DNA from 2 places in the Kitasatospora sp. MBT66 genome. Region 1 is predicted to be linked to the other one. Evidence: riboswitches for the same ligand, from Rfam matches in the RefSeq annotation. Region 1 holds a riboswitch; the other holds the start of a gene.
The links. Region 1 has a riboswitch for S-adenosylmethionine ahead of BI06_RS35060 (IclR family transcriptional regulator). Riboswitches for the same ligand answer to the same signal wherever they lie in the genome.

Region 1 (7,232 bases):
CGCCCCGGCGAACACGCTCGGCCTGCGCCGCGTCATGTTCGCCGTCGACGACATCGAGGACGTCGTCACCCGCCTGCGCCCCCATGGCGCCGAACTCGTCGGCGAGATCGTCCAGTACGAGAACGTCTACCGGCTCTGCTACGTCCGCGGCCCCGAGGGCATCGTCGTCGGCCTCGCCGAGGAACTCGGCTGACCGAGCCGACGGCCGCCGCCGCCGCGCTCAGGGTGCCGGGGTCGGCTGCGAGATGCGGGTGAGGGCGTCGCGGAGGGCGGCGCGGGTGGTGATGCCCAGTTTGGGGAAGGCGCGGTAGAGGTGGGCGCTGACGGTGCGGGGGGAGAGGCGCATCTGTTCGCCGATCTCCTTGTTGGTCAGGCCTCCGGCGGCGAGTTCGGCGACGCGGCGCTCCTGCCAGGTCAGGGGCAGCGGGGCGGGCGAGGGGGTGTGGGGGGCGACACCTGCGGCCCGGAGTTCGGCGTGGGCGCGGGCGGCCCAGGCGGGGGCGCCGAGGCGGTCAAAGGCCTTGGCGGCCTGGGTGAGGGGGAGGCGGGCGGCCGCCGCGCCCTGGAGGCGGCGGATGCTGATGCCGTGGGCGAGCCGGATCCGGGCCAGTTCGAACGGGAAGCGTTCGGCGGCCGGGTGGGACTGGGCGCGGGCGTAGTGGGCCGCGGCCTCGGTGTCGTCCTCCGCCGTCATGGCCAGGGCGCCGTGGGTGAGCAGGGCCAGCCGGGGGGAGAGATCGGGCAGGCCGGCGTCCCTCGCGGCCAGCGCGTGGGCCCGGGCCTGTTCGGCGCGGCCGGTGTGCAGGGCCGCCTCGACGAGGTCGAGCAGGGTCCGCGAGGCCTGGTAGGCGTAGGGCCGGAACGCACCCGGTGCCGTGATGCCGATGGCGTGGAGGAACGCGGTCTCGTAGTCGCCGTCGCCGAGTGCGGCGGTGGCGCCGACGGCGTCGGCGATCTGGGTCAGGAATCCCACGCCGCGCGGTCGGGCCCACGCGTCGACGGCGGCCTGCAGCTCGCGGGCCTCCGTCGTCCGGCCGCGTACGGCGGCGAGTTGGGCGAGGTAGGCCCGGGTCTGGTGGGCGAAGAGGCCGTGGCCGCGTTCGGTGGCCAGGGCGAGGGCGCGGTGCCCGGTGCGTTCGGCGGCGTCCCACTGGCCGAGCGCCAGCTGGTCGAGCAGGACCAGGTGCAGCATGACGATGCCGCTGGACATGGCGCCCGTGTCGAGCTCGCGGTCCACGACGCGCTCCAGGTACGGGCGCAGCGGGCTCAGGACGTCGAGGTGGTACGCCGACACGGCGAGGCGGGTGACGTCCCACGGGTCCTGGTCGGCCAGGCTCGCCGAGGCCCGCTCCACCCGCCGGGGCCAGCCGGCGCCGTGCCGGACGACGTCGCTCCAGGTGCTGCCGTACATCCAGGCGCGTTCGGTGGCGAGCTCGCCGAGGGTGGCGAGGACCTCGTGGGTGCGCTGCCAGGTGGCGCGGTTGCCGGCGTACTGGCTGACGGCGAGCAGGAGGCTGACGAGCCGGTCGAGCACCTCGTCGGGGAAGGGGGAGTCGGGGCCCCGGTCGGGGTGGCGGGGGCGGCGGTCGGGGGAGTCCCGGAGCCGCTCGACGGCCGCGACGATCCGGCGGTGGGTGGCCCTGACCTCGCCGTCCCGGTACAGCGCCAGGTAGGAGTCGGCGAGGACGGCGGCGGGGCTCTCGTCCGTGCCGGGGGCGGCGGCGGCCAGCGCGAGGCTGCGCGCCCGGCCGAGGTTGTCCGCCTGCCCGGCGACGTACGCCGCCTCGCCGAGCCGCCTGGACCGGTCGACCCGGGTCTCGCTCAGCTCCGCGGCTCGGGTCAGCCAGGAGACGGCCATCCGCGCGCCGCCGCGCCGGGTGGCCGACCGGGCGGCGGCCTCCAGGTCGGCGGCCACGCCCTCCTCGGGGTCGACGGTGGCGGCCGCCAGATGGATGGCGCGCCGTTCCGGGTACTCCCGGTGCAGCTCCGCCAGCACCCGGTGGGCGGAGCGGCGCTGGTCCGGTGTGGCGAGCTGGACGACGCTCGACCGCACCAGCGGGTGCCGGAACGCCAGCTCGCCGGTGACCGGTTCGACGACCAGCAGGCCGCACGCGACGGCCTCGTCGACCTCGCGCATGCGGTAGCGCGCGATCGGTGCCGGGCCGTCGCCGGGCCGGGCGGCCGATCCGTCGAGGGCGCCCCGGAGCAGTTCCGCGCGGACGGTGTCGCCGAGGCGGGCGAGGCGGGCGGCGTAGATCTCCTGGATCCGCCGGGGGAGCGGTACGCCGTGCAGGCCGAGGAGGTCCTGGGTCGTCCGGTCGCCGGGGCCGGCGGTGAGGTGTGCGGGCAGTTCCAGCAGGGCGAGCGGGTTGCCGCCGGCCTGTTCCAGGACGAGCCCGCGGACCTGCCGGCCGAGCTGCGGGTGGTGCAGGTCCAGCAGGCGGGTAGCGTCCGCGTCGCCGAGGGCACCGACCGGTGCCTCCGGCAGCGCGGCGGTGTCGAACCGCGAGGCGGTGTCGGCGCGGACGGCCACCAGGAGCTTGACGCCGGGGCGGCCGGCCAGTCGGCGGCCGACGAATCCGCACACCTCGGCGCTGGCCCCGTCCAGCCACTGGCCGTCGTCGAGGACGAGCAGAAGAGGGCGGCCCTTCGCCGCCGTCCAGGACAGCAGGTCGAGTACGGCGATGCCGAGCGCCATGACGGGCGGCGGCGGACCGTCGGACCGGCCGAAGGCGGCGTCGAAGGCGGCGCGGGCGCCGGCGCTCAGCAGAGGGGCGTCGGAGGGCCGGTCGTCGGACGGACGGTCGTCGGACGGCCGACCGTCGCAGGATCGGTCGTCGGAGGTGGGGAGCAGCGGGTAGAGGAGCTGGTGCAGCCCGGCGTGCGGCAGCCCGCTCTCCGCCTCGACCCCGGTGGCGCGGACGACCGACTGCCCGTCCTCGGCCGCGAGCCGTGCCGCCAGGTCGAGCAGGGTGCTCTTGCCGACACCCGCCTCGCCCCTGAGGACCAGGGCCTGCCCGTCGGGGGCCCGGACGAACGCGGACAGCCGCGCCCGCTCGGCGTCCCGACCGACCATCACCATGCCCGGTTCCACGCCCGGTTCCCTCCCCTGACCCGAAGGCGCGCGACCGCGGCCGTATTCAACTGGACGGTTAGTTGATTACACTGTGGTTCTGGTGAACCTGTCAAGTAAACGGTTAGTTAGGAGCAGGGTGCATGGAGCGCGACGCCGAAGCCACCAAGCGGAGACTCATCGCGGCCGGCCGGGCCGAGTTCGCCGCACACGGGCTGAACGGCGCGCGCGTCGACCGCATCGCCGCCGCCGCGCGGAGCAACAAGGCGCAGATCTACCACTACTTCGGGAACAAGGCCGGGCTGTTCGAGGCGGTCTGGAACGAGCTGGTCGAGCAGATCGTGGTGAGCGTGCCGCTCGACGTGCACGACCTGCCCGGGTTCGCGGCCGGTCTGGGCGACCTCTACGCCGCGGACCCGGACATGCCCCGGATCATCACCTGGCAGCGGCTGGAGCACGGCGACGCCTTCAACGAGCTCGCCGTCGCCGAGGTGCGCAGGCGCAGCGCCGACATCGCCCGGGGGCAGGCCGACGGCCGGGTCTCGACCCGGTTCGAGCCCGAGGTGCTGTTCGCCCTGCTGGTCCATGTCGCGATGCTGTGGGCGGCCGCGAACCCGGAGGTGCTGACGGTCGTGGACGTCGCCGACCGGGAGCGCAGCCGCGAGCTGATCCGCCGGATCGCCACCGTCCTGGCGGAGTGAGCCGGCGGGTGCAGTTCAGCACTGCCAGAGGAACGCCGCCTCGGTGCAGGGGGAGCAGGTGAAGGCGTAGGCCCGGCCGCTGCCGAAGTTCATGGCGGTGAGGGGATCGGGTCCCTCCTGGAGCTGGACGGCGAGCCGCATCGGCTCCGCGCAGGTCGCACAACTCGGCGTCTGGTCGTACTGGAGCCAGGCCGGTGTGCCGTTGAGCCGGCCGAGGACGTGGTTCCGGGGGCGGCCGGTCCGGGCCGCCCAGGCGGCGCGGGCACTGTCGAAGTCCGGGGCGTCCGGGAGGTGCTGGGGTTCGGCGGCGCGGGTGGCGCCGAGGAGCAGGACCTCGTCCTCGTCCTCCTCTTCGTCCTCGTCCTCCTCTTCGTCCTCGAACTCGTCCTCGTCCGGGTCGTCCGGGTCGTCCGGGTCGTCCTCCTCCTCGGCCTCGCCCTCGTCGAGGTCGGCCGGCACCGGAAGGGGAATCGGCACCAGCCCCTGGGCCGGGAGAATCAGCGCGAGGTTGGCACCCGAGCGGGCCTCCCAGTCCTGGCAGACACCCGGACGGTTCTGGCAGGCGAACAGCACCAGCAGCCGGTCCTGCTGCCCCGGACCTCCGGTGACGGCCGCGCCGGACCCGTCCAGCACGATCTGCGCGAGGAACTGCATCGGGCCGCCGCAATCGGCACAGGACGGCCAGGCGGTGCCGGGCGGGGCGAGCGGCACGCCGCCGATGCGCGTGACCGTCGCGTCGGCCGCGACCGGGCCGCCCTCGGTGATCAAGGTCGTCATACGGCCCGACTGTAGGACACCGCGCCGACAGCGCCGGGCTCCCGCCGGCACTGCCCGGCCGCAGCCGGGGGGCGGGCTTGGCAGGCGGGAGGGGGAGTCTTGTATCGTTCTCCGCGAATCATCCAGAGGGGTGGAGGGACCGGCCCTACGAAGCCCCGGCAGCTCCCCGTTCGACCCGGCGTCCGAAGTACGCGCCGTGCCGATCGGGATCAGTGCCAACTCCGGCCTGTCGCCAATGTGGCGCGGGAAAGATGAGGAGACACGGTGCTTTCTGTGCTGTCCTTCCCCCGGGCGCTTCCCATCCCGGACCTTTCGCGTACCCGTCTCGTGCCCGGCGCAGGCAATCGGCCAACTTCTGCGGCCCGCCCTCGCTGACCACCCCCCGGCTCCCTGCGGGGGGCCTCCGTGAGCGCGCCCCCTGGCGGCTCGCGGGATCTGAGACGGAGACATCCATGGAGAACACGAGTGGCGTCGGCGTGCTCGACAAGGTCACCTCGATCCTCGGCACCCTGGAGGCCGGTCCGGCCACCCTGGCCGGACTCGTGGCCGTGACCGGCCTGGCCCGACCCACCGCGCACCGGCTCGCCGTCGCGCTCGAGCAGCACCGGCTGGTCGCCCGGGACGTGGAGGGCCGGTTCATCCTCGGCCCCCGGCTCGGCGAGCTCTCGGCGGCCGCCGGGGAGGACCGGCTGCTGGCCGCCGCCGGCCCGGTCCTGGCCCGGCTGCGCGACGTCAGCGGGGAGAGCGCCCAGCTCTACCGCCGGCAGGGCGGCGTCCGCATCTGCGTGGCCGCCGCCGAGCGCCTCTCCGGCCTGCGCGACACCGTCCCGGTGGGGGTCACCCTCCCGATGAAGGTCGGCGCCGCCGCCCAGGTCCTGCTGGCCTGGGAGGAACCGGAGCGGCTCCACCGGGGCCTCCAGGGGGCGCGCTTCACGGCGACGGCGCTGAGCGGCGTCCGGCGCCGGGGCTGGGCCCAGTCGATCGGGGAACGCGAGCTCGGGGTCGCGTCCGTCTCCGCGCCGGTCCGTGGCCCGGCCAACCGGGTGGTGGCCGCCGTCACGGTCTCCGGTCCGATCGAACGGCTCACCCGCCACCCCGGCGCCCTGCTCTCGCAGACGGTCGTCGAGGCGGCCGACCGCCTCACCGAGGCCCTCCGCGTCACCTGACGGGCCCCCGGTCGCGGGGGTGTCCGCCCCTGCGGCCCCGGTTCGTCAGCCCAGGCTGTCGAGGTCGATGCTGTCCGCCATGACGCGGTATCCGAGCGGCCCGGGGTGGAGGTGGTCGCCGGCGTGGTAGCCGTCCGGGATCGCTCCGGTGTCCTCGGGGTCGACGGCCCGGTCGAAGTCGGCCACCGCGTCGTACGCGCCGGAGGTACGGATCCACTCGTTCAGGTCGCGGCGCAGCCGGTCGGTCTGCGCGGTCCAGAAGGGGGCGCCGCCGAAGGGCATCAGCGTGGCGCCCACGGCCTTGACGCCTCGGGCGTGGGCGGCCCGGATGAGGGTGCGGTGGGCGTCGATCAGCCGCTGGAGCGTCACCGGCGGGTCGTCGCGGTCCACGCCGCAGATCTGGTCGCCGCTGCGGAGGATGTCGTTCATGCCGTGGGAGACGATGACGGTGCCGACGTTCGGCCGGTCGAGCACATCGCGCCGGAACCGGCGCAGGGCGCTGTCCCCGGCGCAGGCGGAATCGGCGAGCAGCTTGTTGGAGCCGATGCCGGCGTTGAGCACCGGCCGCGGCCGGCCGGTGGCGAGGAGCCGCTCGGCGAGCAGGTCGGGGTAGCGGTCGTCGCCGTCGACGGTGGCGCCGAACCCGTCGGTGGTGGACTCGCCGAATGCCACCACCGCCCTGCCCACGGGCCGCCCGCCGGTGACCTCGACCCCGCCGAGGTAGTACCAGGAGCCGTACCCGGGGCGGACGGCGTCGGTGAACGCCGCCGCGCCGGTGTCACCGCGATGGTCGCCGTCGGCCCGGTAGGTCGTGCTCATGGACAGCTGGTGGTAGGTGGCCGGGCCGGTCGGGCCGTCGAACCAGAGGGTCAGCGCCACCCGGTCGCGGGCCGCCGTCGGCAGCGGCACCGGATCGCTGAGGATCTCGCCGCCCGCGGGGACGACGACGGAGTCCCGGTGCCCGAAGCGCAACGGCAGTACCGCCCCGGGGACGACGGCCGCCCCGTCGGCGGCCCGGCCGACAGTGGCCCCGCTCAGTCGCAGTGGCGTCGTCCCGTAGAGATTGGACAGCCGGAACCGGACGGCCTTGCCGCCCGTGCCGAGTCGCACCACCTGCCGCACCGACTGGTGGTCGAAGCCCTGCACGGCCCAGGTCCGGAACCACGGCGCGGCGGAGGGCCGCATCATCGGGGCGGACCACGCGGCCGACCAGCGCTGCGAGTACGCCGGGACCGCGCCCCCGGTGGCGGTGGCCGAGGCAGCCATGGGAACGGAGGTGGCGGCGACGGACAGGACGCTGGTCAGCGCGGCGACGGATGCGGCGCGGGCGAACACGTTCATGGAGCGCTCCTCGGGAAGGTCGGTCGGTTCTGCCCCCTTGACCCGGGGCGGTGCGGGAATGTGACAGCGGACCGGCACGGACGGCCGACGGTCCGGTCGGGGCAGACCCGATTTGTTCTGGGCGCGCAGGAGGAGTACTGTCGCCCAGTCGCCTGGCAGGGAGCACCGGACACG
Region 2 (7,232 bases), on a different contig from region 1:
GTCGTCGGGCAGCAGCCGCAGGTACTCGGGCGGCGCCCAGGGGGTGTGCGAGAAGTGGCCGATCCGCAGATCGGGGCGGGCGGCGCGGAGCAGCTCCGGGACGAGCGAGAGGTGGTAGTCCTGCACCAGCACGGCGGCCCCGGGGGCGGCCTCGGCGGCGAGGGCCTCGGCGAAGGCCGTGTTGTACGCGAGGTAGGCCTCCCACTCGGTGCGGAAGCCGGCGTCGAAGACGGGGGCGGTCGGGGTGTTCCAGAGCAGGTGGTGGACGAACCAGAGGGTCGAGTTGGCGATGCCGTTGTAGGCGCGGGCGAAGGTCTCCGGGTCGATGCCGAGCATCCGGACGGCCTGGCCGCCGACGTCGTGGCCGGCCCGGTCGAGCCGGCCGTCCGGGGCCTCGCGGGCGGCCCTGCGGTCGGCGTCGGAGAGGGCGGCGCAGACCCAGACGGCGTCCGGGTCGTCGATCGCGGACAGCCCGGAGACCAGTCCGCCACCGCCTCTGCGGAGGGTCAGTGTGCCGTCGTCAGCGGTGCCGAAGGAGACCGGCCCCCGGTTGGACGCCACCAGTACCGCGGCGGCGCCGGTCGGATTCGAACGCTCGGTCGTGAGATCACCCATGGTTGGTTCGTTGCCGGGGGTCCGGGGCGGCAAACCCCCGGGACCGGTCATCGGCGTCGGGTGGCGTACTCGGGCACGGTGTGCATCGGCGGCCGCTCGGTCGCGGTGACCGGGTGGGTGTGGGCGGTGAAGGCGCGGGTCAGCGGGTCGCGGGTGAACTGGGTGAGCAGTGGGCGGACCAGGTCGGCGGAGGCCTTCAGTCGGTGGGTGCGGTCCAGTCTCTCCAGCGCGGTGCGGTAGATGGTGGCCGCCATCCGGCCGAGTGCCTGGGCGTCCTGGTGCCGGTGGTGGCGGATGCCGACGTCCACCTGTGCGAGCGCGTCCAGTCCGGCCGTCTCCAGGGCGTCGACGAGCAGGCCGAGCTCGACGCCGTAGCCGGTGGGGAAGGGCAGCCGTTCGAGCAGGGAGCGGCGGGCCGCGTACTCGCCGCCGAGCGGCTGGACGAAACCGGCGAGTTCCGGCCAGTGCAGATTGAGCAGCGGACGGGCGACCAGTTCGGTGACCCGGCCGCCGCCGGCCGGCACCACCGCGCCGTCGGTCTCCAGCGGCCGGTCGTACATGGCCTTGACCAGCTGGATGTCCGGCTCGGTGAGCAGCGGGCCGAGGATGCCGGAGACCAGGGCGGGGTCGAACTCGCGCAGGTCGGCGTCCACGAAGCAGACGATCTCGCCGCGGGTGACCAGCAGCGAACGCCACAGCACCTCGCCCTTGCCGGGGGCGGCGGGCAGCCGGGGCAGGACGGCGTCCCGGTGGACGACGGTGGCCCCGGCCTCGGCGGCGACCTCGGCGGTGCCGTCGACGGAGCCGGAGTCGACCACCACCAGCTCGTCCACCAGCGGTAGTCGCTCCATCAGCTCCCGCCGGATGACCCGGACGATCTCGCCGACGGTGGCCTCCTCGTCCAGGGCGGGCAGGACGACGCTGACGGTGCCCGCCGGGCCGAGGGCGCGCTTGGCGGCCGGGAGGGTGTGAACCGGTCGGTCGGCCGCGGTCCACGAGCGCCGGCGCAGCCAGGACGCGGTCTCGGGGAGGAGCGCGGGGGTCGGTTCGGCGGGCACTGTGCTCTCCTCGACGGGATCGGTTGGGACGGGTCATCTCGCGTGGCGGACGGTCGGGTTCGGGACCGATGCCTTCGGATACAGTCTTCGTACAGCGATCGGACCTTCGCACGCCGGGGTCGCCGCTGAGCACAACCCACAACTTCACAGAGCTCATCCAGAGGGACTGAGGGAACGGCCCGTTGACGTCCCGGCAACCTTCTCGCACGGCTGGCTTCACGCCCCGGCGGGACAGGTGCCAATTCCGGCCCGGGCGCGACCGCGTCACGGGGAAGATGAGGAGAGAGGCCTCCGCCCATCATGGCTATCGACACCGCCGCACCCGTCACCGCCACCGTTGACCTCGGCCCCGCCACCGCGCTGTCCTGTCGCGAGTGCGGCACCCGGTTCCCGCTCGGTCCCAGCTTCGCCTGTCTCGAGTGCTTCGGTCCGCTGGAGATCGCCTACGACTTCGGCAGCGAGGGCGCCGAGGAGCTGCGCAAGCGGATCGAGGCCGGTCCGGCGTCGATCTGGCGCTACGCGCCGCTGCTGCCCGTCCCGGCCGACGTGGCGACCAAGCCGAACCTCAACCCGGGGTGGACCCCGCTGGTGAAGGCGGACAACCTGGGCCGCGAGCTCGGCTTCACCGGGCAGCTGCACATCAAGGACGACTCCGGGAACCCGACCCACTCCTTCAAGGACCGCGTGGTGGCCTGCGCCATCGAGGCGGCCCGGGTGTTCGGCTACACCACGCTGTCCTGCTCCTCGACCGGCAACCTGGCCGGCGCGGTCGGCGCGGCGGCGGCCCGGGCCGGCTTCCGGTCCTGCGTGTTCATCCCGCACGACCTGGAGCAGGGCAAGGTCGTGATGGCCGGCGTGTACGGCGGCGAGCTGGTCGGCATCGAGGGCAACTACGACGATGTGAACCGCTTCTGCTCGGAGCTGATCGGCGACCCGGCCGGCGAGGGCTGGGGCTTCGTCAACGTCAATCTGCGGCCGTACTACGGCGAGGGCTCCAAGACGCTCGCCTACGAGATCTGCGAGCAGCTCGGCTGGCGGCTGCCGGAGCAGATCGTGATCCCGGTCGCCTCGGGCTCCCAGCTCACCAAGATCGACAAGGGTCTGCAGGAGCTGATCAAGCTGGGCCTGGTCGAGGACCGGCCGTACCGGATCTTCGGTGCCCAGGCGGAGGGCTGCTCGCCGGTCTCGGCGGCCTACAAGGCCGGCCACGACGTGATCCGGCCGGTCAAGCCGGACACCATCGCCAAGTCGCTGGCGATCGGCAACCCGGCCGACGGCCCGTACGTGCTGGACATCGCCCGGCGCACCGGCGGCGCGGTGGAGGACGTCACGGACGTGGAGGTCGTGGCGGCGATCCGGCTGCTGGCCCGGACCGAGGGCATCTTCGCCGAGACCGCGGGCGGCGTGACCGTCGGCGTGCTCAAGAAGCTGGTCGAGACCGGACAACTGGACCCGTCGAAGGAGACCGTCGCCATCAACACCGGTGACGGGCTGAAGACCCTCGACGCCGTCTCCGAGGCCGGCATGACCGCCGTCATCCGGCCGACCCTGGACGCCTTCCGGGGCGCCGGCCTGGCCTCCGCCTGACCCTGCCGCCCCCCTGATCGATCCGCCCAGCGCCCGAAACGAGGAGACCCCCATGAGCGCCAACGTCCGCATCCCGACCATCCTGCGCACCTACACCGGCGGCGTCAGCGAGGTGCCCGCCGAGGGCGCCACGCTGGGCGAGGTGATCGCCGACCTGGAGCGCAACCACGCCGGGATCGCCGCGCGGATCCTCGACGACACCGGCAAGCTGCGCCGTTTCGTCAATGTCTATGTGAACGACGACGACGTGCGGTTCGCCGAGGGCCTGGAGACGGAGATCAAGGACGGCGCGAACATTTCGATCATCCCGGCGGTCGCCGGCGGGTGATCCGCGGGCGGCCCGTTCCCCGCGGGGCGGGCGCGTCGTCGAAGGCCGTCCGCGGCACGGAATTCCGTGCCGCGGACGGCCGTGCGCATTTTGGCGGGAATATCTTCGGTCCCGGGCGGAGTAAAGTGTCGCTGGACCGGGAACAGGGCGCGCCCGTCACCCTGGTCCGGGAACGAATCCACCGCACCGCCACCACCGCCGGCCCGCGTCCGGCGGGAGTCGCGACGGAGCCGGGACCTGGATACATGTCAGGCCGGTGTCAGAATTCTGGCGGGGATTTCGGGTAATACGTCCGCTATGTCCGGCGGAGAATGCAGCAATTTCTCCCGATTGCTCCCGTACTGTCCTGCGCGGCCGCGGGTGAATTCCCCGCCATTGACCCTGTTGCAGAGGGCGTCGATCCGGATACATTCAGCCGCGGTCGACGCAATCGCCCGTTCGCCGGATGCCGTTCGGCGTCATCGGGAGGATTGTGGCGTGCGCGGCTGTGCCCAGGGGGGGTTCCCCGGGCCGGCCTCCAACCAGACCCGGGCCCGCAGACCTGCGGGCGCGTGAAGGGCCAGCACAGCACTAGGGGAGTTCGGAATGGCTCAGGGCACCGTCAAGTGGTTCAACGCGGAGAAGGGTTACGGCTTCATCGCGGTCGACGGTGGTGCGGACGTCTTCGTCCACTACAGCGCGATCCAGATGGACGGCTACCGCACCCTTGAGGAGGGCCAGCGGGTCGAGTTCGAGATCTCTCAGGGGCAGAAGGGTCCGCAGGCGGACATGGTCCGCGCGGCGGTCTGACCTTTCCGACACCCGGGAGTTCTGCTCGGCCCATCGGCTGGTGCACCTCTTGATTCTCATGGCGGGCCCGTGCGACCTCGGTCGTACGGGCCCGCCGTCATGTCCGCCGCCCCGACCGGGGGCCGGGGGCCGGTCGCGGGACCGTGCGGCCGGAGGCGGATCCGGGCCGGTCGGAGGCGGTCGGGGGCGGCCCCGGACGGGGGTGCGGGGCGGGCGGCGCGGCTCGCGGATTGCCCGATTGGGCTTGCACTCACCTACCCGGAGTGCTAATCATTGGCGTTAGCACTCACAGCTTGAGAGTGACAGCGGACCGGGTCGGTGAGGCCCCAGGGAGCGGTAGGGGAATGGACCCCCGCACACCAGGGCCGTCCGTCGCGGGCACCCCTTGGTCCGAGCAGTCGACCGTGTCCCGGAGGACCACTTCTGATGGCCAAGATCATCGCCTTTGATGAGGAAGCTCGCCGCGGCCTTGAGCGTGGCATGAACCAGCTTGCCGACGCAGTGAAGGTCACGCTCGGCCCCAAGGGCCGCAACGTCGTTCTGGAGAAGAAGTGGGGCGCCCCCACGATCACCAACGACGGTGTCTCCATCGCCAAGGAGATCGAGCTCGAGGACCCGTACGAGAAGATCGGCGCGGAGCTCGTCAAGGAGGTCGCCAAGAAGACCGACGACGTCGCGGGTGACGGCACCACCACCGCCACCGTGCTGGCCCAGGCGCTCGTCCGCGAGGGTCTGCGCAACGTCGCCGCCGGCGCCAACCCGATGGCCCTGAAGCGCGGCATCGAGAAGGCCGTCGCCGCCGTCTCCGACCAGCTCCTGGCCCAGGCCAAGGACGTGGAGACCAAGGAGCAGATCGCCTCCACCGCCTCCATCTCGGCCGCCGACACCCAGATCGGCGAGCTCATCGCCGAGGCCATGGACAAGGTCGGCAAGGAAGGCGTCATCACCGTCGAGGAGAGCAACACCTTCGGTCTCGAGCTCGAGCTCACCGAGGGCATGCGCTTCGACAAGGGCTACATCTCGGCCTACTTCGCCACCGACCTGGAGCGTATGGAGACCTCGTTCGAGGACCCCTACATCCTGATCGCCAACTCCAAGATCGGCTCGGTCAAGGACCTGCTGCCGCTGCTGGAGAAGGTCATGCAGAGCGGCAAGCCGCTCGTCATCATCGCCGAGGACGTCGAGGGCGAGGCCCTGTCGACCCTGGTCGTGAACAAGATCCGCGGCACCTTCAAGTCCGTCGCCGTCAAGGCCCCGGGCTTCGGCGACCGCCGCAAGGCCATGCTCCAGGACATCGCCATCCTCACCGGCGGCACCGTGATCTCCGAGGAGGTCGGCCTGAAGCTGGAGAACGCCGGCGTCGACCTGCTGGGCAGCGCCCGCAAGGTGGTCATCACCAAGGACGAGACCACCATCGTCGACGGTGGCGGCGACAGCGAGCAGGTCGCGGGCCGCGTGAACCAGATCCGCGCCGAGATCGAGAACAGCGACTCGGACTACGACCGCGAGAAGCTCCAGGAGCGCCTCGCCAAGCTGGCCGGCGGCGTGGCCGTCATCAAGGCCGGCGCGGCCACCGAGGTGGAGCTCAAGGAGCGCAAGCACCGCATCGAGGACGCCGTCCGCAACGCGAAGGCCGCCGTCGAGGAGGGCATCGTCGCCGGTGGTGGCGTCGCGCTGCTGCAGGCCTCGGTCGCCTTCGACAAGCTGGAGCTGGAGGGCGACGAGGCCACCGGTGCCAACATCGTCAAGGTCGCGCTGGAGGCCCCGATCAAGCAGATCGCGACCAACGCCGGCCTCGAGGGCGGCGTCGTGGTGGAGAAGGTTCGCAACCTCCCCGCCGGTCACGGCCTGAACGCCGCCACCAACGAGTACGTCGACCTGGTCGCCGCGGGCATCATCGACCCGGCCAAGGTCACCCGCTCCGCGCTGCAGAACGCCGCCTCCATCGCGGCGCTGTTCCTCACCACCGAGGCCGTCATCGCCGACAAGCCGGAGAAGGCCTCCGCGGCCGCCGGCGGCGGCATGCCGGGCGGTGACATGGACTTCTGATCCTGATCGTCTCGATCGGATCGGCAGGTCTTTCGTCCGCGAGGGCGGTTCCCCGACGGGGAGCCGCCCTCGCGGCGTTCCCCGGGGGCCGGCCCCCGGGGTCGGGGGGTTGTGGCGGGTTCCCGGGTTTCCGGGCGTTCTTGGGAGACTGGACGGATGGCTACGACAGACGACATCGAGACGGCGCTGCACACCGCGCGGGCGCTGATCCTGGCCGACCTGACCGCGCGGGACGCCGCCGACCCCGCCGTGGTGTCCCTGGTGGAGCAGGCCGTGACGCACCGGCGCTGGTGGCTGGAGCAGTGGCCGGACGGCACCGAGTACGTGCTGGGCCTGGTCGCCCAGGACGTCCAGGACGCGCTGCTGGAGAGCCACGGCCGCTGGCCGCTGTGCGCGGACTGCGCGGCCGACGGCGACCCGCACGCGCTGGGCGTGGAGCCGGAGCTGGGGCCGGAGCCGCACTGGGTGTGCGGCAAGCGCGGCGCCGTGGTGGCCGCCGTGGGCGAGCTGTAACCGGCCCTCCTGCCCTCTGCCGCCGCCGCACCTCCGGGTGCGGCGGCGGTTTTTTTGCGCCGATGGGAACCGTCGGACTACATATGCAGTCCAACGACATATATAGTCCGTCCGAGTCCTTCTTTTCGGCACTGAGTGGGGAGAACCATGTCCCAGCCCGATCCGACCCGTCCGGTCCTCGAACTGCGCGCCGTCACCCGGACGCACGGGCACGGCGAGGCCGAGGTGCATGCCCTGCGCGGCGTCGACCTGGCCGTGCACGCCGGCGAGTTCGTCGCCGTCATGGGGCCCTC

Region 2: another riboswitch for S-adenosylmethionine. It lies ahead of thrC (threonine synthase); the one in region 1 lies ahead of BI06_RS35060 (IclR family transcriptional regulator).

The regions. Positions count from the first base shown of each region.
Region 1 covers NZ_JAIY01000014.1:121,951-129,182, forward strand. The annotation lists gene BI06_RS35040 (VOC family protein) at 1-193, shown strand, start outside; gene BI06_RS35045 (LuxR family transcriptional regulator) at 221-3,076, opposite strand; gene BI06_RS35050 (TetR family transcriptional regulator) at 3,217-3,774, shown strand; gene BI06_RS35055 (DUF1963 domain-containing protein) at 3,790-4,551, opposite strand; SAM riboswitch class I at 4,667-4,809, shown strand; gene BI06_RS35060 (IclR family transcriptional regulator) at 5,004-5,717, shown strand; gene BI06_RS35065 (SGNH/GDSL hydrolase family protein) at 5,763-7,058, opposite strand.
Region 2 covers NZ_JAIY01000008.1:499,869-507,100, reverse strand. The annotation lists gene BI06_RS23730 (trehalose-6-phosphate synthase) at 1-615, opposite strand, end outside; gene BI06_RS23725 (glucosyl-3-phosphoglycerate synthase) at 663-1,673, opposite strand; SAM riboswitch class I at 1,824-1,955, shown strand; gene thrC (threonine synthase) at 1,974-3,260, shown strand; gene BI06_RS23715 (ubiquitin-like small modifier protein 1) at 3,313-3,588, shown strand; gene BI06_RS23710 (cold-shock protein) at 4,174-4,377, shown strand; gene groL (chaperonin GroEL) at 4,804-6,426, shown strand; gene BI06_RS23700 (hypothetical protein) at 6,583-6,939, shown strand; gene BI06_RS23695 (ABC transporter ATP-binding protein) at 7,087-7,232, shown strand, end outside.